4 regions of the Allobosea sp. 29B genome follow, and region 1 is predicted to be linked to each of the others. Evidence: predicted binding sites of a transcription regulator. Region 1 holds the regulator's gene; each other region holds the start of a gene.
The links. The regulator LexA, encoded in region 1, represses DNA repair genes until DNA is damaged. The targets are predictions, from matches to a motif close to TGTTCNNNNTGTGTTCNG.
Positions count from the first base shown of each region.

Region 1 (5,561 bases):
CGGCACGATCTTCTGGCTGGTGCGGGCCTTGCTCGCGCTGTCGCAGACGGCGGCGCTGCACTGGCCGGTGAAGAAGCTCGCGGCGCTCGCCGCCATGCTCGGCGCCACCGCCTATTGCATTTTCTCCGGCGCCGATGTCGCGACCGAGCGCTCGCTGATCATGACGCTGGTCATGCTGGGGGCGATCCTGGTCGACAGGCCGGCACTCTCCATGCGCAACCTCGCTCTGTCCGCGATCATCGTGCTGCTGCGCGAGCCGGAGGCGCTACTCGGGCCGAGCTTCCAGATGTCTTTCGGTGCGGTCGCGGCGCTGATCGCTTTTGCCGAGCGCTGGCAGGAGCGGGTGCCCGATGCCGCGGCCGCCGCATGGCCCTGGCCCCTGCGGCCGCTCTGGCTCTCGGCCGTCGGCATTCTGACGACCACCATGGTCGCGACCGCGGCGACGGCGCCTTATGGCGTCTACCATTTCCAGACCTTCAACCCGTTCGGCCTGCTCGGCAATGCGCTGGCGCTGCCCTTCGTCTCGCTGATCGTGATGCCCGCCGCGGTCTTCGGCGTGCTCGCCTATCCGTTCGGGCTCGACTGGCCGGCCTGGGCGCTGATGGGCTGGGCCTCCGGCTATGTGCTCCAGCTTGCCCATTGGGTCGCCGGCATCGACCGCTCGACCGTAGTGCTGCCTGCTTTCGGCTCGACCGCCCTGATCCTGTTCTCGCTGTCGCTGCTCTGGCTGACCTTGTGGACGACGGCGCTGCGCTTCCTTGCCGCGCTGCCCTTGGTCGGCGGGCTGGCGCTGGCCTCGGCTCCGTCACGGCCCGACATCCTGATCGAGCGTGACGGCTCGGGCGTGCTGGTGCGGGGGCAGGAGGGGAAGATGGTGCTGGCCGGCAAGCCGAGCCGCTTCGTGCTGACGCAATGGCTGCATGCCGACGGCGATTCGCGCGCGCCTGACGATGCGGCGCTGCGCAATGGCGCCGCTTGCGATGCGCGCGGCTGCATCATCCGCCTGCCGGACGGGCGCAGCGTCGCCTATACGCGCGACCGCATTGCCTTGGTCGAAGACTGCCAGCGCGCCGACCTCGTGGTGACGTCACTTTATTGGACAGCCCCTTGCGCTGCCCGCCTGATCGACCGCAGCGCGCTCATCCGCGACGGCGCCACCGCCTATCACGCGGCTGGTGGCGGCTGGCGCGCCTATACGGCCGACGAGGTCACGCGCCTGCGTCCATGGACCCGGGCGCGACCGGAACCGAGGCCAGCGCCCGAATCAACACCTGCTCCGGCAACTGCCGCAGCAGCTGCGGAGTCGGCACAGGATGCCGAGGCGCTTCAGTAGCGCCGCATCAGGTTGACGAGCCGGCCCTGGATCTTGACCCGGTCGGGCCCGAGCACGCGCGTCTCGTAGGCGGGGTTGGCGGCCTCGAGCGCGATCGAGGAGCCGCGCTTGCGCAGCCGCTTCAGCGTCGCTTCCTCGTCGTCGATCAGGGCGACGATGATGTCGCCAGTATTGGCGGTGTCCTGCTTGCGGATCACGACGGTGTCGCCGTCGAGGATGCCGGCTTCGATCATCGAATCGCCGCGGACTTCGAGGGCGTAATGCTCGCCGCCGCCGAGCATGTCGGCCGGCATCGTAACGCTATGGCTGCGATCCTGTATCGCCGAGATCGGCGTGCCGGCAGCGATGCGGCCCATGACGGGAATGGAAACCGTCGAACGCCCGTTCTCTTCAGCAGCCGGGCGCGGCTTTGCCAGAGTGGCTGCCGGGGCGGGGGCAGGCGGGGTCTGGCCAAGGCCGCCCTGGACAATGGAGGGGCTGAAGCGGCCGCGCTGCGCCTGCGGTCCGCCGATGCCGTCCGGCATCTTGATGACTTCGAGGGCGCGGGCCCGGTTCGGAAGCCGGCGAATGAAGCCGCGCTCCTCCAGCGCCATGATCAGGCGATGAATGCCCGACTTGGAGCGCAGGTCGAGCGCATCCTTCATCTCGTCGAAGGAGGGCGGCACGCCGGATTCGCGCAGGCGCTCATGGATGAAGCGAAGCAGTTCGAACTGTTTGCGTGTCAGCATGGTCGCGCCGCTCGCCTCTCGGGCTAGAATCGAAACAAAGCACGAACACCATAGCTGTTCGCTTTGTGTTCCGCAAGGGATTGCCCGAGCAGAACGCATGCTTCCAGAGCGTTGTCATCCCGGGCGACCGAATGGGAGACCCGGGATCCATTCCGGAGCCTTTCCGAATGAGGTTCCGGAATGGATCCCGGATCGGCGCCGCTGACGCGGCTTGTCCGGAATGACAAGGTGTGAGGATTGGAACTCTGGCTAGCGCAACCGGATGATCCGGCAGGGATCGCCCGCTTTGGCCGCTTCGGCAAAGGCCGGGCGGATCACCAGGGCTTCGGCGCGCGACAGGTTCGCCAGCATCGAGGAATCCTGCTTGGCGAAGGGCCTGACCCGCCGCTCGCCATCGATGGTCTCGACAGTGGCGCGCAGATAGTCCTGGCGCTCGTCATTGGCCGGCAGATCGACGGCGAGGATGGCGGCTTCGCTGCGATCGCGCTCGGGCTCGGCGATGCCGAGCAGGGCTTCGACCAGCGGCATCGCGAAGAGATGGCCGCAGACGATCGAGGAGACCGGGTTTCCGGGCAGGCCGAGCGCGACCATCGGTCCGAGCCGGCCCATCATCATCGGCTTGCCCGGGCGCATCGCGATCTTCCAGAAGCCGAGTTCCATGCCCTGAGCCTTCAGCGCCGCCTGGACGAGATCGTGCTCGCCAACCGAGGCGCCGCCCAGCGTGATCAGCACGTCGGCGGACGCCTTGCGTGCCGCGTCGATCTTGTTGGCGAGGTCGGGATGGTTGTCGCGGGCGATGCCGAGGTCGAGCGCCGTGCCGCCGGCCTGCTCGATCAGCGCGGCGAGCGCGAAGCTGTTGGAGGCGACGATCTGGTCGGGACCGACCGGCTCGCCGGGCAGGACGAGCTCGTCGCCGGTAGCGAGGATCGCGACCAGCGGCTTGCGGCGGACGGACAGGGTTGGATGCCCCGCAGCGGCGGCGAGGCCGAGCGCAGCGCTGTCGAGCCGGCGGCCGGCCTTCAGCAGGATCTCGCCGGTCTCGAAATCGAGCCCGGCCGGGCGGATGAACTGGCCTTTGTTCGCCGGACTGGTGACGCGGATGACCGGGCTGCCGACGCCTTCGGCATGCTCCTGGATCAGGATCGCGTCAGCGCCATCGGGGATGGGCGCGCCGGTGAATATGCGCACCGTCTCGCCCGGGCCGACCGGGCTGGGAAAGCCACGGCCGGCGGCGGATTCACCGATGACCTTGAGCTCCTTGCCCGGCTCGAGATCGGCGGCGCGGGCGGCATAGCCGTCCATGGCCGAATTGGCGAAGGGCGGTTGGGTTCTGAGCGCGGCGACATCCCCGGCCAGCACGCGGCCGGCGCAGTGTGCCAGCGGCAGCGTCTCGGCCTTAGTCGGACCGGGCACGCTGTCGAGCAGCGCCTTGAGCGCGACCGGGACGGGGGTGAGGCTCATGCCTATGGTCCTGCGATCTCGTAGGTTCCGGACTTGCCACCGGATTTATGCACGAGTCGGATACCTTCGATATGCATGGCGCGATCGACCGCCTTCACCATGTCGTAGACAGTGAGGCAGGCGACGCTGACGGCGGTCAGCGCTTCCATCTCGACACCGGTCTTGCCGGTGAGCTTGACCTCGGCGCGCACGCGTACGCCCGGCAGGCCCTCGTCGATCGTGAGGTCAACGGAAATCTTGCTCAAGAGCAGCGGATGGCAGAGCGGAATCAGCTCATGGGCGCGTTTGGCGGCCATGATGCCGGCGAGGCGGGCAGTGCCGAGCACATCGCCTTTCTTGGCCTCGCCATCGCGGACGATGGCGAGTGTTTCCTGCTGCATCACCACATGGCCTTCGGCGACGGCGACCCGGACAGTCTCGGCCTTGTCGCCGACATCGACCATATGGGCTTCGCCCTTCTGGTCGAGATGGGTCAGGCGGCTCACGCTGCCGCCTCGGTGGCCTTGCCTGTCAGAAGCTCGCGCGTTGCAGCCGCCACGTCCGCCTGCCGCATCAGGCTCTCGCCGACGAGGAAGGTGTCGACGCCGCAAGCCTGCAGGCGGGCGATGTCAGCATGCGTGAAGATGCCACTTTCGCCGACCAGCAGGCGGTCCTTCGGCACGCGCGGCGCCAGGCGCTCGGTGACGGCGAGGTTGAGCTCGAAGCTGCGCAGGTCGCGGTTGTTGATGCCGACCAGCCTGGTGTCGAGCTTGAGCGCGCGCTCAAGTTCGGCTTCGTCATGGACCTCGGCGAGCGCGGCCATGCCGAGCGCCTTGGCGGTAGCGTTGAGCTCGCGCGCGGCCGTGTCATCGAGCGAGGCCATGATGATCAGGATACAGTCGGCGCCCCAGCTCCTGGCTTCGAAGACCTGATAGGGCTCGAACATGAAGTCCTTGCGCAGGCCGGGCAGGCCGGAAGCGGCGCGCGCCTCGCCGAGATATTCCGGCCGGCCCTGGAAGGAGGGCGTGTCGGTCAGCACCGAGAGGCAGGCGGCGCCGCCTTCGGCATAGGCCCTGGCCAGTGCGGGCGGGTCGAAATCGGCGCGGATCAGGCCCTTGGACGGCGAGGCCTTCTTGATTTCGGCGATCAAAGCCGGGCCGCCGGCGCGGTGCTTGGCTTCGAGCGCACCGATGAAGTCACGCGGCGCGGGCATAGCCGCGGCGCGCTTCTCGATCTCGGCCTGGGGCACCGCGGCGCGGGCAGCCGCGATCTCCTCGCGCTTATAGGCCTCGATCCGCCTGAGGATATCGGACATGGGCAGCCTCACGCATTGGAGCTAGCGACCAGGGTCGCGAGCGCCGCCTTGGCCTTGCCATTGTCCAGCACCGCATAGGCTTGCGCCAGCCCCTCGCCGAGCGTGGCGGCCTTGCCGGCGACGGCGAGCGCCGCGGCGGCATTGAAGGCGGCGATGTCACGGAAAGCGCTTTTCGCCCCACCGAGCACGTCCTGCAGCGCCTGCGCATTCTGCGCCGGCTCGCCGCCGCGCAGGTCCTCAGGCTTGGCGCGGGCGATGCCGACATCTTCGGGCGCGATGTTGAAGCTCTTGATCCTGCCATCCTTCAGCGCGACGACGCGGGTCGGGCCGGTTGTGGTGATCTCGTCGAGCCCGTCGGAGCCGTGCACGGCCCAGACCGTCGTCGAGCCCAACGATTGCAGCACCTTGACCATCGGCTCCAGCCAGGTCTCGGAGAAGGCGCCGATCAATTGCCGCTTGACGCCGGCCGGGTTCGAGAGCGGGCCGACGAGGTTGAAGATGGTGCGGGTGCCGAGCTCGGTGCGCACCGGCGCGACATGGCGCATCGAGGCGTGGTGGGTCGGCGCGAACATGAAGCCGACGCCGGCTTCGGCGATGCAGCGCTCGGTGCCGGCCGGTTCCAGCCCGACCTTGACGCCGAGCGCGGTCAGCACGTCGGCGGCGCCGGAGCGCGAGGACGCCGCGCGGTTGCCGTGCTTGGCCACCGGCACGCCGCAGGCCGCGACGATGATCGAAGCCAGCGTCG
Region 1 covers NZ_LR733817.1:5,404,455-5,410,015, reverse strand. Annotated here, with positions in the region: gene GV161_RS26200 (ComEC/Rec2 family competence protein) at 1-1,333, shown strand, start outside; gene lexA (transcriptional repressor LexA) at 1,327-2,061, opposite strand; gene glp (gephyrin-like molybdotransferase Glp) at 2,311-3,522, opposite strand; gene moaC (cyclic pyranopterin monophosphate synthase MoaC) at 3,525-4,007, opposite strand; gene trpC (indole-3-glycerol phosphate synthase TrpC) at 4,004-4,816, opposite strand; gene trpD (anthranilate phosphoribosyltransferase) at 4,825-5,561, opposite strand, start outside.

Region 2 (5,561 bases), 680 kb from region 1:
TCGTGCAGCAGATGGGTGGCCGAATGGTTGGCGCGGATGCCGCCGCGCCGGGCATGGTCGACCGTCAGCTCGGCTGGCTTGCCGAGCTCGATCGCGCCGGAGACGACCTTGACCTGATGGGCGAAGACGTCGCCGAGCTTCTTCTGAACGTCCAGCACCTGCGCCTTGAAGCCGTTGCCGACCAGCGTGCCGGTATCGCCAACCTGGCCGCCGGATTCGCCGTAGAACGGGGTCTGGTTGAGGATGACGATGCCGCTCTCGCCTTCCTTCAGCGAGGCGACCTCGGCATTGTCCTTGACCAAAGCGGTGACGACGCCCTCGGCGCTCTCGGTGTCGTAGCCGAGGAACTCGGTCGCGCCGACGCGCTCGCGCAGCGGGAACCAGAGCGTCTCGGTCGCGGCCTCGCCGGTGCCGGCCCAGGCGGCGCGCGCCTTGGCCTTCTGCTGCGCCATCGCCGCATCGAAGCCCTCGATGTCGACGCCGACGCCGCGGGCGCGCAGCGCGTCCTGGGTCAGGTCGAGCGGGAAGCCATAGGTGTCGTAGAGGGTGAAGGCGACGTCGCCCTTCAGCTTGTCGCCGGAGTTCAGGTCCAGCGATTCCTGGTCGAGAATGGACAGGCCGCGCGCCAGCGTGGTGCGGAAGCGGGTCTCTTCCAGCTTCAGCGTCTCCGAGATCAGCGCCTCGGCCCGGATCAGCTCGGGATAGGCCTGGCCCATTTCGCGCACCAGCGCAGGCACCAGCTTGTGCATCAGCGGGTCCTTGGCGCCGAGCAACTGCGCATGGCGCATGCCGCGCCGCATGATCCGGCGCAGCACATAGCCGCGGCCCTCGTTCGAGGGCAGCACGCCGTCGGCGATCAGGAAGGCGGAGCAGCGCAGATGGTCGGCGATGACGCGGTGGCTCGCGCTCATCGGCCCGTCCGAGGGGACGTTGGTGAGATCGGCGATGGTGCGGATCAGTGTCGCGAACAGGTCGATCGAATAGTTGTCATGCGTGCCCTGGAGCACGGCGGCGATGCGCTCGAGGCCCATGCCGGTGTCGATCGAGGGGCGGGGCAAATTGGTGCGAATGCCACCCGCCGCTTCCTCATACTGCATGAAGACGAGGTTCCAGATCTCGATGAAGCGGTCGCCATCCTCGTCGGGCGAGCCCGGAGGGCCGCCGGGGATGTGGTCGCCATGGTCGTAGAAGATCTCGGAGCAGGGGCCGCAGGGGCCGACATCGCCCATGCGCCAGAAATTGTCCGAGGTCGAAATGCGGATGATGCGCGAATCCGGCAGGCCGGCGATCTTCTTCCAGAGCGTGTGCGCTTCGTCGTCCTCAGAGTAGACCGTGACGGTCAGCTTGTCCTTGGGCAGGCCGAATTCACGGGTGACCAGGGTCCAGGCATGGGTGATCGCCTGTTCCTTGAAATAGTCGCCGAAGGAGAAGTTCCCCAGCATCTCGAAGAAGGTGTGGTGGCGGGCGGTGTAGCCGACATTGTCGAGGTCGTTGTGCTTGCCGCCGGCGCGCACGCATTTCTGCGCCGTGGTGGCACGTGCGTAGGGGCGCTTCTCCTGGCCGGTAAAGACGTTCTTGAACTGCACCATGCCGGAATTGGCGAACATCAAGGTCGGGTCGTTGCGCGGCACGAGCGGGCTCGACGGCACCACCTCGTGGCCGTTCGACTTGAAGTAATCGAGGAAGGTCGACCTGATCTCGTTGACGCCGCTCATCGCAATCTTGGCTCTGTTCTGGTGGGGCCGGCCGGCCCGGCGCAGTGGTTCTAGTCAGCCCATGTGCGCCTGTCCAGAAAGCGCCCGCAAGGACGCCATACCGGCAAGCTTCTGACCACAAAACGGAAACGGGCGACCCGAAGGCCGCCCGTCGACTTAACTACTCCAAGCGCGGGTTTGAAGGCTCAGGCCTCGCCCTCGTCGAGATCCTCGGCGGTCGGGTCGGCATTCTCGAGGATGCGCTCGGCGACTAGGCCGGAATTCTGGCGGATGGTCGTCTCGATCTTGGCGGCGACGTCGGGATTGGCCTTGAGGAAGGTCTTGGCGTTCTCACGGCCCTGGCCGAGCCGCTGGCTGTCGAAGGAGAACCAGGCGCCCGATTTCTCGACGATGCCGGCCTTGACGCCGAGATCGACCAGTTCGCCGGCCTTCGAGATGCCCTCGCCGAACATGATGTCGAACTCGACCTGCTTGAAGGGCGGCGCGACCTTGTTCTTGACGACCTTGACGCGGACCTGGTTGCCGGTCGCCTCGTCGCGCTCCTTCAGCGTCGAGACGCGGCGGATGTCGAGGCGGACCGAGGCGTAGAATTTCAGCGCATTGCCGCCGGTGGTGGTCTCGGGGCTGCCGTACATCACGCCGATCTTCATACGGATCTGGTTGATGAAGATGACCATGCAGTTCGAGCGCGAGATCGAGGCGGTGAGCTTGCGCAGCGCCTGGCTCATCAGGCGGGCCTGGAGACCGGGCTGGTTGTCGCCCATCTCGCCCTCGATCTCGGCGCGCGGCGTCAGCGCAGCGACGGAGTCGATGACCAGCACGTCGATCGCGCCGGAGCGGACCAGCGTATCGGTGATCTCGAGCGCCTGCTCGCCGGTGTCGGGCTGCGAGATCAGGAGGTCGTCGAGATTGACGCCGAGCTTGCGGGCATAGACCGGATCGAGCGCGTGCTCGGCGTCGACGAAGGCGCAGACGCCGCCCTTCTTCTGCGCTTCGGCAATGGTGTGCAGCGCGAGCGTGGTCTTGCCGGAGGATTCAGGTCCGTAGATCTCGATGACACGACCCCTCGGCAGGCCGCCGACGCCGAGCGCGATGTCGAGGCCGAGCGAGCCGGTCGAGACCGTCTCGATCTCGATCGCCTGCTGGTTCTTGCCCAGGCGCATGATCGAGCCCTTGCCGAAAGCCCGTTCGATCTGCGAGAGCGCCGCATCGAGCGCCTTGGCCTTGTCCATCGAAGAGCCTTCCACGAGCCTGAGATTTGCCTGATTCACGACGTGCGCTCCTTATGGCAGGGGCGCGACCACATCTCAATCCGCGCCATGGGGATGACTATGGTCATGGTTTGTTCTCTCTCGCAAGTTCTTTTTTTGTTCCTGTTGGGGTATAGCGAAAGTAGGTGTCTTGAGCCATTTTTGACCAAAGCTCGCGGTCGCTGATTTGTGTCACGAGCGGAGCTTCAGATCGGAGGTGTTATGGCGGGATCAGCCTGACCCGGATGAAATGGGGAACGCCTTGGTGGCGCAGGCGGGTGCCATGGGCATTTTCAGCTGGGGCAGGCCGCCGTGTCAGTGCGGACGATCTGCTCGATATTGGCGGTGCCAGCCGCCTGCCCGGCGCGGGGGCGCGTATAGATCGGATTGTTGCCCAGGGTGAGGCTTCCGGTCAGCACATAGCCGAGCGTCGGCGTATAGCGGTAGGTCGCTCGCGCCATGATGACCGAGGTGCCGGGAACGCGTACGCTGTCGGGCAAGGTCACCGGGGCGCCGGAGGCGAGCGCCGTGGCGTTGCGCTGGCTGCTCCAGCACACTTTGGCGACGCCCTTCGCGTCGATGACGACACTGGAAACGACCATGCCGGCCAGCGTTGCATTGAGCGGCGCCATGATGGACTGGGCCGCATCGAAGATACCGTTGACATCGTTGGGCGTGACGGAAGCGGCTCGCGCCGTCAGATCGGCGATGGTCAGCGTCAGCTGCGTCACCTTACGTTTCGCCATGAGCGCCTGAACGACATCGATCATTCCGAAACAGGCGAGCAACATCAACGGTAGCACCATGGCGAACTCGACCGCCGCGACACCGACCGTATCGCGCTGGAAACGGCGCCAGCGCAGCTCAAACCGGGAAACCCTCACGTTCCAGCTCCAGAATTCCCGGCGAAGGGCTCAGCCCGGAATACCGCGGTGGCAACGAGACCGCGATGACCCGGGCCGATATTGGCCAGGGCGGCCGAAGCCCAGGATGTGAGGAAGAGACGATAGTCCAGCACGGCGCGGGCGACGACGATCTGCCCCGCCTTAGGCTGGTCATAGGAAAAGTTCCGGGTGTTCAGTGCCCCGCCGGAAACCGGGCTGGCCGTGCCCGCCTTCGCATCGCCGAAGTTCGTATAGACCTTGACGTCGATCTGCAGCTTGCTGCAGTCGATCAGGTCGATCGGCGCCAGCGCGCAGATGTCATTGCGAAAGGCCGCCGCGTTCTTGGCTGGATCCGTCGAGGCGTAGCGGCTGGTGGCCTGGCCGGTCAGCAGGCGGCGCGACGCCTGGGTCAGCGAATCCTCGAGGATCTCGCTCGTCCAGAACATCAGCCCTGTTTCCAGGATGGCAAAGATCAGCGCGAAGAACGGGAATGCGATGAAGCCGAATTCAATGGCCGTCGCTCCGTCTTGAGATTGACGGAACCGTCCGATCAACCGTCTTTTCGCGGGGGGCGAAAAGCTTGCGCCGCCGGCTTGAGAAGTGGCCATCATTCGATTTGTCATCCGCTGATGTTGTCGCGCCGTGCCTGATGATGCGATGTACCGCAAAAGCATTTCGGTTTGGTTAGAACCGACCGCCCCGTCTCGATGGCGGAGCGGAGACTTCGTTTACCAAGGTCGCGGGGCGCCGTTCAGGGCGGTGCGATGATTCGGGGGCAGTCTGATCCTGGAGTTACTGTGTCAGTCGGACCTGGCTGATCTCGCTGGCGATCGCCTTGAAGATCGGGCCGAGCTGTGAAGCCGCCGAGACTTCAAAATATTTTCCTGGTTCGGACGCGCAATTGCGCAGCAGCGTGGCGTTCCCATCCATCACTCGAATGGTATAGACCGTGACTCCCGCTGCCTTGATGTTGGTGCAGGCGAGCGCGGTCCGGGTGTCGACGGCCGGGCTGGGGTTGATGCCATCGCCGTCCCAGCGATTCTTCGTGTTGTCGCCGTCGGTCAGCAGGATCATGTACTTCTTGAGGAAGGGCGTCGTTGCCGGCTTCGCTTCAGCGAAGGGATCGCTCGGGCTCAGTGTCGCCATGCCCCAGATCGCCCCGATCGTGACGTTGGTCGCGCCGCCCGGCTGCATCGCGTTCACGCGATTCGTCAGGGCCGTCCAGTCGCTGGTCAGCGGGAGCACCTTCGCCTGGCTCGCGAACACAACATAGTTGTCGCAGACATCCGCCGGATACATCATCGCATTGGACGATGTGCCGTCGCCATCGGTGACATCGTAGGACTTGTCACGGTCCGTCATGCAACCCTGCCAGTTCGCCTTGGAGACCCGGCCCCAGCGCAGCCAAGACGAGTTCTTCAGACTGGTGTCGAGGAGCACGCCCACCGAGAACGGAACGATCGATATCCTGATCTGGTCCGTCCGCTGGGTCGCGTTCTTCATGATCTGAATGAGATCGAGCGATGCCTGCTTCAGGGCATCCATCTTCCCGCTCTTGCTCATCGAGCCCGTATTATCGAGCACGAGTGCAAGTTCGATCGTGTTCGTCCCCCAGGTTGACTGGCTCTTGCTGGAGACCACGGCATTCTGAGGACCAAGGACGCGGGAGATGGTCGCCGGCACATTGGCATTGGCCTCGATCTTGATCGTGC
Region 2 covers NZ_LR733817.1:6,081,505-6,087,065, reverse strand. Annotated here, with positions in the region: gene alaS (alanine--tRNA ligase) at 1-1,715, opposite strand, end outside; gene recA (recombinase RecA) at 1,901-2,986, opposite strand; gene GV161_RS29585 (TadE/TadG family type IV pilus assembly protein) at 3,259-3,849, opposite strand; gene GV161_RS29580 (TadE/TadG family type IV pilus assembly protein) at 3,846-4,460, opposite strand; gene GV161_RS29575 (pilus assembly protein) at 4,642-5,561, opposite strand, start outside.
Region 2: the regulator LexA is predicted to act here: its motif matches at 3,073-3,090, upstream of recA (recombinase RecA).

Region 3 (5,561 bases), 3.9 Mb from region 1:
GGCCGAGAGGGTGTCGATCTCGCCATCGACCCGGTCGAGCGCGGCCAATTGGCCGGCATACCAGTCCGGATCGAGCCGGCCATGGCGCATCAGACGCAGATACAAGGTCGTCGCCAGCTCGGCATGCTGCATCGGTGCGATCTTGCGATAGTCCGGCAGGCCGCAGACCTCCCAGAGCCGCGACACGGCCGGCTTGCCCTGCGCCAGCCGTGCGATGTCCTGATCGCGCGCGAGTATCTCGAGCGTCGTCATGTCCTCGGCAATCAGGGCCCGGGTCAGCCCCTGCTCCTGCGGCTGGAGGTTGAGGCTGTCGATCAGCCCGGGAATCGAGCGCAGGTCGAGATCGGAGTTGCGCCATTGCACCTGGCGCACCGATTCGAAGCGGTGATCCTCGATCGCCTGGACGAGTTCCTGTTCGAAGGGCGGCGCGCGCCCGGTCGTGCCGAAGGTGCCGTCGCGCAGATGCCGGCCGGCCCGCCCGGCGATCTGGCCGAATTCGGCCGGATGCAGCTTGCGATAATGATGGCCATCGAACTTGCTGTCGCCGGCGAAGGCGATGTGGTCGACATCGAGGTTGAGTCCCATGCCGATCGCGTCGGTGGCGACGAGATAGTCGACATCGCCCGACTGATAGATCTCTACCTGGGCATTGCGCGTGCGCGGGCTGAGCGCCCCCAGTACCACGGCGGCACCGCCCTTCTGCCGGCGGATCAGCTCGGCAATGGCGTAGACCTCCTCGGCCGAGAAGGCGACGATCGCCGAGCGGCGCGGCAGCCGGGTGATCTTGCGGTCACCGGCAAAGGAGAGGTTGGACAGGCGCGGGCGCGAGACGACATTGACGCCCGGGATGAGCTGCTCGACCAGCGGCTTCATCGTGCCGGCGCCGATCAGCATCGTCTCCTCGCGGCCGCGATGATTGAGCAGCCGGTCGGCGAAGACATGGCCGCGGTCGAGATCTGCGGCGAGCTGGATCTCGTCGATCGCGACGAAATCGACGACGAGGTCGCGCGGCATCGCCTCGACCGTGCAGACCCAGAAGCTCGGCCGTTCCGGCTTGATCTTCTCCTCGCCGGTGATGAGCGCGACCGCCTGCGGCCCAACCCGATCGACCACGCGCTGATAAACCTCGCGCGCCAGGAGGCGCAGCGGCAGGCCGATCATGCCGGTGGGATGCGCGACCATCCGCTCGATGGCGAGGTGGGTCTTGCCGGTATTGGTCGGCCCAAGCACCGCCGTGACGCCGCGAGCGCGGAGCGAAGGCGGAAGGGAACGGGTTTGGATCAAGACGCTGGAGCTTTCCTGCAGTCCGGGCGGGGCAAGCCCTACCGGGTCGAGCCGCCTGAAGGCAACCCGATCCGTGAACAGAACGAGTCCGGAACGAAGCGAGGCCGAATCGCTGACTCCCGCAGAATCAGGTTTCGTTCACGGCGAGATATCGCGGCAACCGATTCAAAAACCACAAGATTTTGAATCGGTTTCATTTCCATCCTTCGCCGACTTGCGCGCGCGAGGGCCGCTTTCGCTCATGTAGGTCGTCCTGGCGGCAGAACGAGAGGCAGCACGCGGAATGAATGTCAGCAGCGGCTGCCTATATGCTAGTTGACATTAATACGTACGTACGTATTGATATCGACATGAGCAAGCCATCCCTTCGCCCAAACCTCATTGCCGCCGGCCACGACCTGTTCTGGCAGAACGGCTACGCCGCCACCGGCGTGCGCGAGATTGTCGCCGCCGCCGGAGCCAGCCCCGGCTCCTTCACCAATCACTTCGCCTCGAAGGAGGATTTTGCCGGCGAGGTGCTGGAGCGCTACTTCGCCTATGTCTGCGGACTGGTGGACGAGGCGCTCGCCGATGACGGGCTGCCGCCAGCCGCCCGGCTGCGACGCTATCTCGACCTGATCACCAGCAAGCTCGAAGAGGCCGACTGGGCCCGCGGCTGCATGGTCGGCAATTTCAGCCTGGAGACCGCGCCGACCAGCGAGCCGCTGCGCGACAAGCTCGCCGACATCTTCTCGCGCTGGCGCCAGCCCTTCGCCGCCTGCATCGCGCAGGGCCAGGCCAGCGGCGAGATCACCAATGCCTTCAGCGCCGAGGATCTCGCCGATGTCCTGCTCGCCTCCTGGCAGGGCGCGATGCTGCGCATGAAGGTCGAGCGCGATCCGGCTCCACTCGACCGCTTCAAGACCATCGTTTTCCCCCTCCTGTTCGGAAAGGCATCGTCATGACCGAGAAGTCCCAGCAGATGATCGCCGCCGCCCGCCACGAAGTCCCGGTCCTCGATTCGACCATGTCCTATGTCGAGGCGGGCACGCAGGGGCCGACCGTGCTGCTGCTGCACGGCAACCCGACTTCGTCCTATATCTGGCGGAACATCATCCCGCGGATCGCGCCGGTCGCACGCTGCATCGCACCCGACCTGATCGGCTACGGCCAGTCCGGCAAGCCCGACATCGCCTATCGCTTCGCCGACCAGGTCCGCTACCTCGACGCCTTCATCGCGGCGCTCGGGCTCGACCGTCTCGTTATCCTGGCGCAGGACTGGGGCACGGCGCTCGCCTTCCATCATGCCTCCCGCCAGCCGCAGAGCATGCTCGGCCTCGCCTTCATGGAGTTCATCCGGCCCTTCGCCGACTGGGAGAGCTTCCATCAGCGGCCGCAGGCGCGCGAGCTGTTCAAGGCCTTCCGTACGCCTGGGCAAGGCGAGAAGCTGATCCTCGACGACAACATCTTCATCGAGCGCATCCTGCCGGGCTCGGTGCTGCGCCAGATGGCCCCGGAGGAGCTGGAGGCCTATCGGCAGCCCTTCCCGACGCCTGCCTCGCGCCGGCCGATCCTGAGCCTGCCGCGCGACTTGCCGATCGCCGGCGAACCAGCGGACGTATTCACCATCAGCACCGCCGATCACGCCGCGCTGCGCGCCTCTACCTATCCGAAGCTGCTGTTCTCGGGCGATCCCGGCGCGCTGATCTCGCCGGAGCAGGCACGGGAATCCGCCGCCGGACTGTCGCATTGCCGCCTCGTCGAACTCAGCCCGGGCGCGCATTACCTGCAGGAGGACCATCCCATCGCGATTGGCGACGCCGTCCGCGACTGGCTTATCGAGATCGGTGTTGCGCAAGCGCCGGACATCCGTGGGCAGCAGGCGGCTGCCGGCTGATCAGTCAGCGAAGACCTCTGCCACGACCTGTGCGGCTTCGTCTGGCGCCTCGACATGGACGAAATGGCCGGCGCTCTCGCAGAAGCTCACCTCCACATCGTCGAAATAATGCGACAGGAAGCTCGACCACTCCGATTTCAGGATCGGGTCGTGCCGGCCCCAGTGCACCCTCGTGCGCTGATGGATCGGCACGGACGGCGCCGGGTGGCCGTCGATCGCGGCGATCCGCGCCGCGTTCTGGCTGCGATACCAGTCGAAGCCCCCACGCAGATTGCCGGGCTTCATGAAATTCTCGACCCACAGGTCGAACACCGGCGCGAAGGCATCCTTGCGATGGCACCAATGGGTCAGGAAATGCCCGAGATAGAGCGCGCAGGCCTCGCGGCTGGAGCCGATCAACTGCTCCGCCAGCGGCAATTGCTGGAAGGACTGGTACCAGATCTCGTTGACATGGCCGTCGCGCACCCAGGCCGAGCCGACGCTCGGAGTCGGGCAGTTGAAGAACAGCAGCTTCTCGACCCGCTGCGGATGACGCCGCGCCAGCCCCTGCGCGACATAGGCGCCGACATCATGGCCAACGACGCCGACCGGGCCGGTGCCGAGCGCCTCCAGCAACGCCGCCATGTCGTCGGCATGGGCGTTGGCGCCGACATCGCTGCGCTGCGTCGCTGATTTGCCACTGTCGCCGAAGCCACGCAGATCGGGCGCGATCAGCCGGAAGTCACCATGCAGCCGGTTCATCACCGGCAGCCAGCTCATCCAGAATTCCGGCCAGCCATGCAGCAGCAGCACTGCCGGCCCGTCACCGACCTCGGCGACGTGGAGAACGGTGTCACGCACGACGACCTGGCGGTGCCTGAGGCCGGGCGGCAAGGCGAAATCGCTGGACATGACGGCTCCGGAACCGAATCGCCGGGAAGGCTAGCGCCTCGAACGAGCGTTCCGCAATCCATGGCACGCCAAAGCCTGCATGCGCTGCGAGTTTGAAGCGGCCGAGGTGCCGGCGGGGATGGACAGCGATCTTATCCCCAGTGCTTCCGGCCGCCTCAGAATGGCGCGCTCCACAGCAAGGAGCACGCCATGCAGGACCAGCCGCATCGTTCAGCCAATCAGAGCGCACATTGGCGCGAGATCATCCTTCTACGTCGCCGACTCGTCTCGCTGAAGGCGCAGACGCGACTGCTCCGATACGAGCTCGCCCGCAAGTACAATCCCGACCAGCCGCGTGTGCCGGCCGGCAACACCGGTGGCGGCCAATGGACCAGCGGCGGGAGCGGGGGCGGCGCAACGCCGACCGGAACCGATGTTCTCGGCGACCTCGGCAGTGCGTTCTCAGCCGCGTTGAACTTCGGCGATGTCGTCGCCGACACCAGCGGCCAGGAGAGCTGGGCCTTCTATCAGGACGCCACACGCCCCGACGGCTCGCTGGCCGAGCGTGCCGTCGTCAACCGCGACGGCTCGACGATCCATTCCGAATTCACCACTCCCGACAAGCCGAGCGACTGGGACGAGCGCCACACCGTCACGGCGCCCGAAGGCGGCAAGACGACCTTCGAAACGTCCGACCGCACCCAGACGATCCGCGACGGTGGCCCGGATGGCGAAATCGTCTCACGCTCGACCTGGACCGAGCGCGGACCGGAGCGCGAGGCGACGGTGCAGCAGGCGTTTGCTCCGGCGATCGTGCTCGCTCCAGCCGCTGCGGAGGTCACGATCACGACCGCGCTGACGCTCTTCACCTGGCTGTCGGCACGGAACAAGATCGATGGGCTACAAGCAGTAGCCGGCTTCTGCGCGCGAGAATTTCAAGGCGATGGAAGCAGTTCACCAAGGTTGGACTTCGTCGGCAACCTCACAGAGCAGGAAGCCGACCGCGCTTGCAATCGCCGAGAGATCGTCCAAAACCTACTGAACGAAGCAGCTCGCGATGCCGGAAGCCCGAGCAACTACCCGAATCCTGGAGCTTACGGAAGCGCCGTCCATACTCGCGTCAAACAGGCGGTCGACTTGAAGAACGACCCTGATCTTCAAGCCGAGATTTCTGCGTTTAGGGCAGGAGTGGGTCGTGATGGTGACCAACGTTACGGACTCAGGGACACACACCGGGCCGACGTCGTCGAAAGAGCCAGCGAGACGACTGCCTGCGGCTACGATCTCAAGACCGGAAACGCTATAGTAAGCCCGAAGCGCGCCGCCGAGCTGGTCGCCCTGATGAAACGGCTGTATCCGAACGCTCAACGGTTCATCATCATGCAGATGAAGCCACGCAAATGACGACAGCTCGTCAGATTCGCCAACTCTTTGCGCCGCTGCTCGCCGAGAACCCCGATATCGTCCTTCGCAAGAACTATATCTATCTCAAGCCGGTCAGCCACGTGCATCGATGCATCGGCATCGGTCG
Region 3 covers NZ_LR733817.1:1,520,417-1,525,977, forward strand. Annotated here, with positions in the region: gene GV161_RS07445 (helicase-related protein) at 1-1,281, opposite strand, end outside; gene GV161_RS07450 (TetR/AcrR family transcriptional regulator) at 1,635-2,228, shown strand; gene GV161_RS07455 (haloalkane dehalogenase) at 2,225-3,160, shown strand; gene GV161_RS07460 (alpha/beta hydrolase) at 3,161-4,051, opposite strand; gene GV161_RS07465 (hypothetical protein) at 4,241-5,434, shown strand; gene GV161_RS07470 (hypothetical protein) at 5,431-5,561, shown strand, end outside.
Region 3: the regulator LexA is predicted to act here: its motif matches at 1,363-1,380, upstream of GV161_RS07445 (helicase-related protein).

Region 4 (5,561 bases), 890 kb from region 1:
GCTGAGCTGGAGGTCGCGCGCCTTCTGTGCGACGGCGCGGTTCTCGATCGATAGCCGCTGCTCGAGCTTGCGCAGCAGCCAGCTCAAAGACGTCGTGATGCAGAAATAGATCGCGCCGGCGGTGAGGAACACTTCATAGGGCGCGAAGGTGTTCGACACCTCCAGCCGGGCCGCGCCGGTGAGGTCGAGCAGGGTGATCGTGCTCGCCAGCGACGTCGCCTTGACCGTCAGGATGATCTCGTTCTCGTAGGCGGGCAAAGCGAGGCGGACCGCAAGCGGGATCGTGATCTTGCACTGCGTCTGGAACCAGGACAGGCCGAGCGCCCGCGCCGCTTCGTTCAGCCCCTTCGGGACGAGTCTGAGCGCGCCCGCGATGATCTCGGCGGTATAGGCGGCCGAGTTCAGCCCGAGCGCAATGATCACGCACCAGAACGGGTCGCGGAAGATCGGCCAGAGCGCCGAGGTCCGGACGAAGTCGAACTGCCCGAGCCCGTAGTAGACCAGAAAGACCTGCAGCAGCGACGGGATGCCGCGAATGACGAAGATGTAGGTGCTCGCTGGTCCGTGCAGCCAGGCCGAGCGCGCATTGCGCGCATAGGCCAGCGGTATCGCGACCAGCATGCCGAAGATCAGGATGAGGATCGCGAGCTTGCCCGTCAGCCCGACGCCCTTGAGCAGGTTCGGGAAGGCCTCGGCCATGATTTGGACGTCAAGCATGGGATCGCTCAGGCAAAGCCGCGATTGGAACGGAGGCGGGCGCGGTGCAGGCCCCAGGATGCCGTGCTGGTGATGGCGAGATAGAGCAGCGCGGCGACGGCGTAGACGAAGAACGGCTCGCGCGTCGCGCCCGAGACTACGGCGGAGGCCCTGAGCAGTTCTTCCAGCCCGATCACGGAGATGAGCGAGGTCTGCTTGATCAGGATGATCGAAAGATTGCCGAAGCCCGGCAGCGCGATCCGCCAGGCCTGCGGCAGCACCACCCGGAAGAAGGCGACGCTCCTCGGCAGGCCGAGCGCATGCGCCGCCTCCGATTGTCCGCGTGGTACCTGCCTGATCGCGCTGCGGAAGATGTCGCTGGCATAGGCCGCGAAGATGAAGGCGAGCGCCGCCACGCCGGCGGCGAAGCCGTTGATGTCGACATACTGCCCGGTCAACCGGGTGAGGGCGACTGTACCACCGAAATAGATCAGGTAGATGACGATGAGGTCGGGCACACCCCTGACGATCGCGGTGTAGGCCTCCGCGGCATAGCGGAACGGCTTGCTGCCATAGGTCTTGAGCGCTCCGAGCGACAGGCCGAACGCGGTTCCGAACACCAGCGCCACGGCGGCCACGGACAGCGTCACCCCCGCCCCGTAAAGCAGTTGCAGGCCATAGCCGGAGAGCCAGACCAGGGTCATGGCAGCGCGTCTCCCATATCTCCGGCGGCGCGGCTCGCGACTTTCTGGCGGATCAGGTCGCGGACGGGCCCGTCCCGCCAGGCTTGGAGCTTGCCGCCGGAGGTCCGCTCGTCGGCATAGACGATCCAGACATCGTCGGGCGAACCCAGGATCTCATCGACGCGGACGCGATCGGGGTATTGCTCGGCATATTCGAGATAGACCAGCGCCGAGTCGTATTTCCCGGCGAGCAGGTTCTGGAAGATGATCGGCAGCGAGGGGTCAGAGACGCGCGTCTCCCAGCGGCTGATGTCGATATAGCTCTCGGTCGCCGGCGCCAGCAGGCCGATCGATTTCGGTTGCGCGACCTCCGAGCGCGTCAGCACCGCCAGCTCCTTGCTGCGGGAGATGAAGCTGTCGACGGCGAACACCTTGTGGAAATGCGTGCCGAGCGTCGGCGGCGTATCCGGGTGGACCGCGCATTGGACGACGAAATCATAGTCGCCGCGCATCAGCCCGGTCGTGGCGATGGCGAAGTCGGGGACCAGCACGATCTCGCTGTCGGGGATCTCGTGGAACTTGATGTATTCCCTGGTCACGAGCTCATGGTTGGTGCCACTCGGGCCAAGTGTCGCAAAGGTGATCATGGAGGCGGCCTCGTTCTTCCCGGCCGAAGGCAGGCCGAACCCGCCTTCGGCGTAGTTCGTCGTTTCACATCAGCTTGAAGTCGAAATACTTCCTGGTGATGCTGTCATAGGTGCCGTTGGCGATCAGCGTATCGATCGCAGCGTTGACCTCCTCGAGCAGCTTGGCGTCGTCCTTGCGCAGGGCGATGGCGTTGCCTTCACCGAGCAGGCCGCCGGTGTATTCGGGGCCGACGAGGGCAAAGCCCGACGCTTCCGGCCGCTTCAGGAAGCCGAGCATCGAGGTCACCTTGTTGGCGAGCAGCAGGTCGACGCGACCGGCGATGAGGTCGAGCTCGACATCGGTGGTCTTGTCGTAGCGCACGATCTCCGATTTCGGATAGGTCGCGGTCAGATAGGCGTCCTGGATGCTGCCGCGCTGGACGCCGATCCGCTTGCCCTTGAGCGCGTCCGGGCTGGTGTCGGCGGGCGCGTCCTTCTTCGCGACGAACTGGCTGGCCGTGTTCTTGTATTTCTTGGTGAAGGCGACCTGCTGCTTGCGCTTCTCGGTGACGCCCATGCTGGCGACGATCAGGTCGTATTTCCTGGCGTTGAGGCCGGGGATGATGCCGTCCCATTCCTGCGCCATGATCGTGCACTTGGCCTTCATCACCTCGCACAGAGCGTTGGCGATATCGACGTCCCAGCCGGTCAGCTTGCCGCCGGCGTCGACGAAGCTCCACGGCGCATAGGTTCCCTCGGTGGCGATCCGCAGGTCTTTTGCTTGCGATGCTCCCGCGAAGACGCTCGACAGGGCCGCGCAGAGAAGAATAGTCCTGAATTTTCGATTGTTGATCATGGTCCCCTCGCATTGTTTATTGTCGGTCGCTGCAAGGATTGTTCTGTCGCGCCAGTGGCTTGTCAACGCGCTGGCAAATATTTTCATCTCATGAAAATGTACTGACCGGGCAGGCACGGACAGTCCGGCGGAGTTGCGCTGTGCAGGCTCGAAACCGATGCGCGAAGGCTGGGAGGGGCTGCTGTGGTCGATCGCAAGCGCGACGGCAAACCGCCGGACGGAAAGCGCGTCAGACGTGGCGCGCTCTCGATGATGACGCGGCCGGGCCGGACGACCACGGACGAGGGCTCCTCCGCCAACAAAGCTGCTGAGCTCGATGGAGGGCAAGGCGGCCAGGCTCTCGCCGCGGCTGTCGGCCAGGAGATCAGGAGCCTGCGGCTGAGCCTGAGCATGGCCGCCAACCGGCTCGCCGAGGCGGCGAAATTGTCGAACGGCATGCTCTCCAAGATCGAGCGCGGCTCGGCCACACCGTCCTTCACGACACTCGTCTCGATCGCGGCTGCGCTCAAGGTGCCGGTCGCGCGGCTGTTCGCATCCTACAACCAGCAGGCCGACTATTCGCTCGTGCGGGCGGGGCAGGGCATCGCCGTGCAGCGTCGCGGCCAGCGTGCCGGGCTGAGCTATGAACTCCTCGGTCACCTGCTCTCGGGCGAAAAATACATCGAGCCCTATCTGGTCACCCTGAGCAGCGAGGCGGCGGACCATCCCGGCTTCCAGCACACTGGGATCGAGTTCATGCACATGCTCGAAGGCGCGATGGTCTACCGCTACGCCGACGCGGCGATGGAGCTGCGGCCCGGGGACACGCTCGTCTTCGACGCCAATTTCGTCCATGGCCACGAGCGACTGCTGACGCCGACCGTCCGCTTCCTGTCGGTCGTGTTCAACCTGCGCACATAGATCATCATCGCGTATCCGGTCGGATGCGATGATGATCTATCTCATTGTGATCGCATCGGATCAGGCTTGCGCCTGCCCCGGGAAGGCCCAGGGCAGAACAGGCCGGATCGCCCCGACTGCCCGCGGGGCCTAGAATGGGATGTCGTCGTCGAGATGGCTCGACGAGCGCGAACCGCCGCTGCTGCCACCGCCGCTCGCCATCGCCGGTTGGCGCGAGCCGCCGCCGACGGGGCTCGACCGGCCGAAGGAGCTACCGCCAGACGAACCCTCGTCGCCATAGCCGCCGCCGCTGCTGCCGCCGAACTCGTCGCCGCCCTGGCCGCGGCTGTCGAGGATGGTGAGCTCGCCGCGGAAGCGCTGCAGCACGATCTCGGTCGTGTACTTCTCGACGCCCTGCTGGTCCTGCCATTTGCGGGTCTGCAGCTGGCCCTCGATGTAAATCTTCGAGCCCTTCTTCAGATACTGCTCGGCGACCTTGGCGAGGTTCTCGTTGAAGATCACCACCGAATGCCACTCGGTGCGCTCCTTGCGCTCGCCCGACTGCTTGTCGCGCCAGGTTTCCGAGGTGGCGATCCGCAGATTGACCACCGGCTCGCCGCTGCCGAGGCGCCGCACCTCGGGGTCGCGCCCGAGATTGCCGACCAGAATGACCTTGTTGACGCTACCAGCCATGACAGGCTCCGTTTCCTGCGCACTTCACCACGAACCGGCCGATCGACCGGAGCCGGACCCTAGCCGGCCACGCGGGCACTATCAACGATGTTCCTGTTTTGTTCAAGACCCTTTGCACGGCTTGTCCCCGATAAAATTCGGGACTGCGGCAAAGCCCAGGGCGCTTCGCCTGGTACTGGCGCGGCAGGCTTCATCGTGACGGGCAGCCGCCTCCGTGCAGCCTCAATAACCGAACTGCTCGCGCAGGATGCGCTCGTCCAGGCTGTGGCCGGGATCGTGCATCATGACGAGATCGAGCGAGCGGTCGATCGCGATCTGCACCGAGATGACATTGTCGATCTGGGTGTGGTCGGCGACGGCACTGACCGGCCGCTTCTCGGCCTCCAGCACGGCGATCGTCACCCTGGCATGGTCGGGCAGCAACGCGCCGCGCCAGCGCCGCGGCCGGAAGGGCGAGAGTGGGGTCAGCGCCAGGAGTGGCGCGTCGAGCGGCAGGATCGGGCCATTCGCCGATAGGTTGTAGGCGGTCGAGCCGGCTGGGGTCGCAAGCAGCACGCCGTCGGCGACGAGCTCGGAGAGGCGCACCTGCCCGTCGACCGACAGGCGCAGCTTGGCCGCCTGGTAGGAGCGGCGGAACAGCGAGACCTCGTTGATCGCGCGCGCCTCGACGCGCTTGCCGTTGCAGTCGACCGCCGTCATCGCCAGCGGATGGACGACGCTGCGCTGCGCCGCCTCGAGCCGCTGGCGCAGGCCGCGCTCGCGGAACTCATTCATCAGGAAGCCGACCGAGCCGCGGTTCATGCCGTAGATCGGCTTGGCCGTGCCCATGAAGCGATGCAGCGTCTGCAGCATCAGGCCGTCACCGCCGAGCGCGACGATCACCTCGGCCTCGGCCGGATCCGCATCGCCATAGCGCTCGACCAGCTTGGCCCGTGCGGCCTCGGCCTCGGGCGTCTCGCTGGCGACGAAGGAGATGGCGGTGAAACGCTCGGTCATCGCTGGTATCCGGCAGGCATGGCTCTGGAGCAGGATGCGAAAAAGTGGGAACCGGTTTTTCGCTGTGATCCGGCTCTAGCGGTCTAGCACGGCAGCCGACGGGATCGCGAGCCGTCCGGGGAACACGCCGCC
Region 4 covers NZ_LR733817.1:4,514,431-4,519,991, forward strand. Annotated here, with positions in the region: gene GV161_RS22005 (ABC transporter permease subunit) at 1-717, opposite strand, end outside; gene GV161_RS22010 (ABC transporter permease subunit) at 726-1,400, opposite strand; gene GV161_RS22015 (hypothetical protein) at 1,397-2,026, opposite strand; gene GV161_RS22020 (transporter substrate-binding domain-containing protein) at 2,091-2,861, opposite strand; gene GV161_RS22025 (XRE family transcriptional regulator) at 3,045-3,761, shown strand; gene ssb (single-stranded DNA-binding protein) at 3,891-4,433, opposite strand; gene GV161_RS22035 (NAD kinase) at 4,656-5,429, opposite strand.
Region 4: the regulator LexA is predicted to act here: its motif matches at 4,522-4,539, upstream of ssb (single-stranded DNA-binding protein).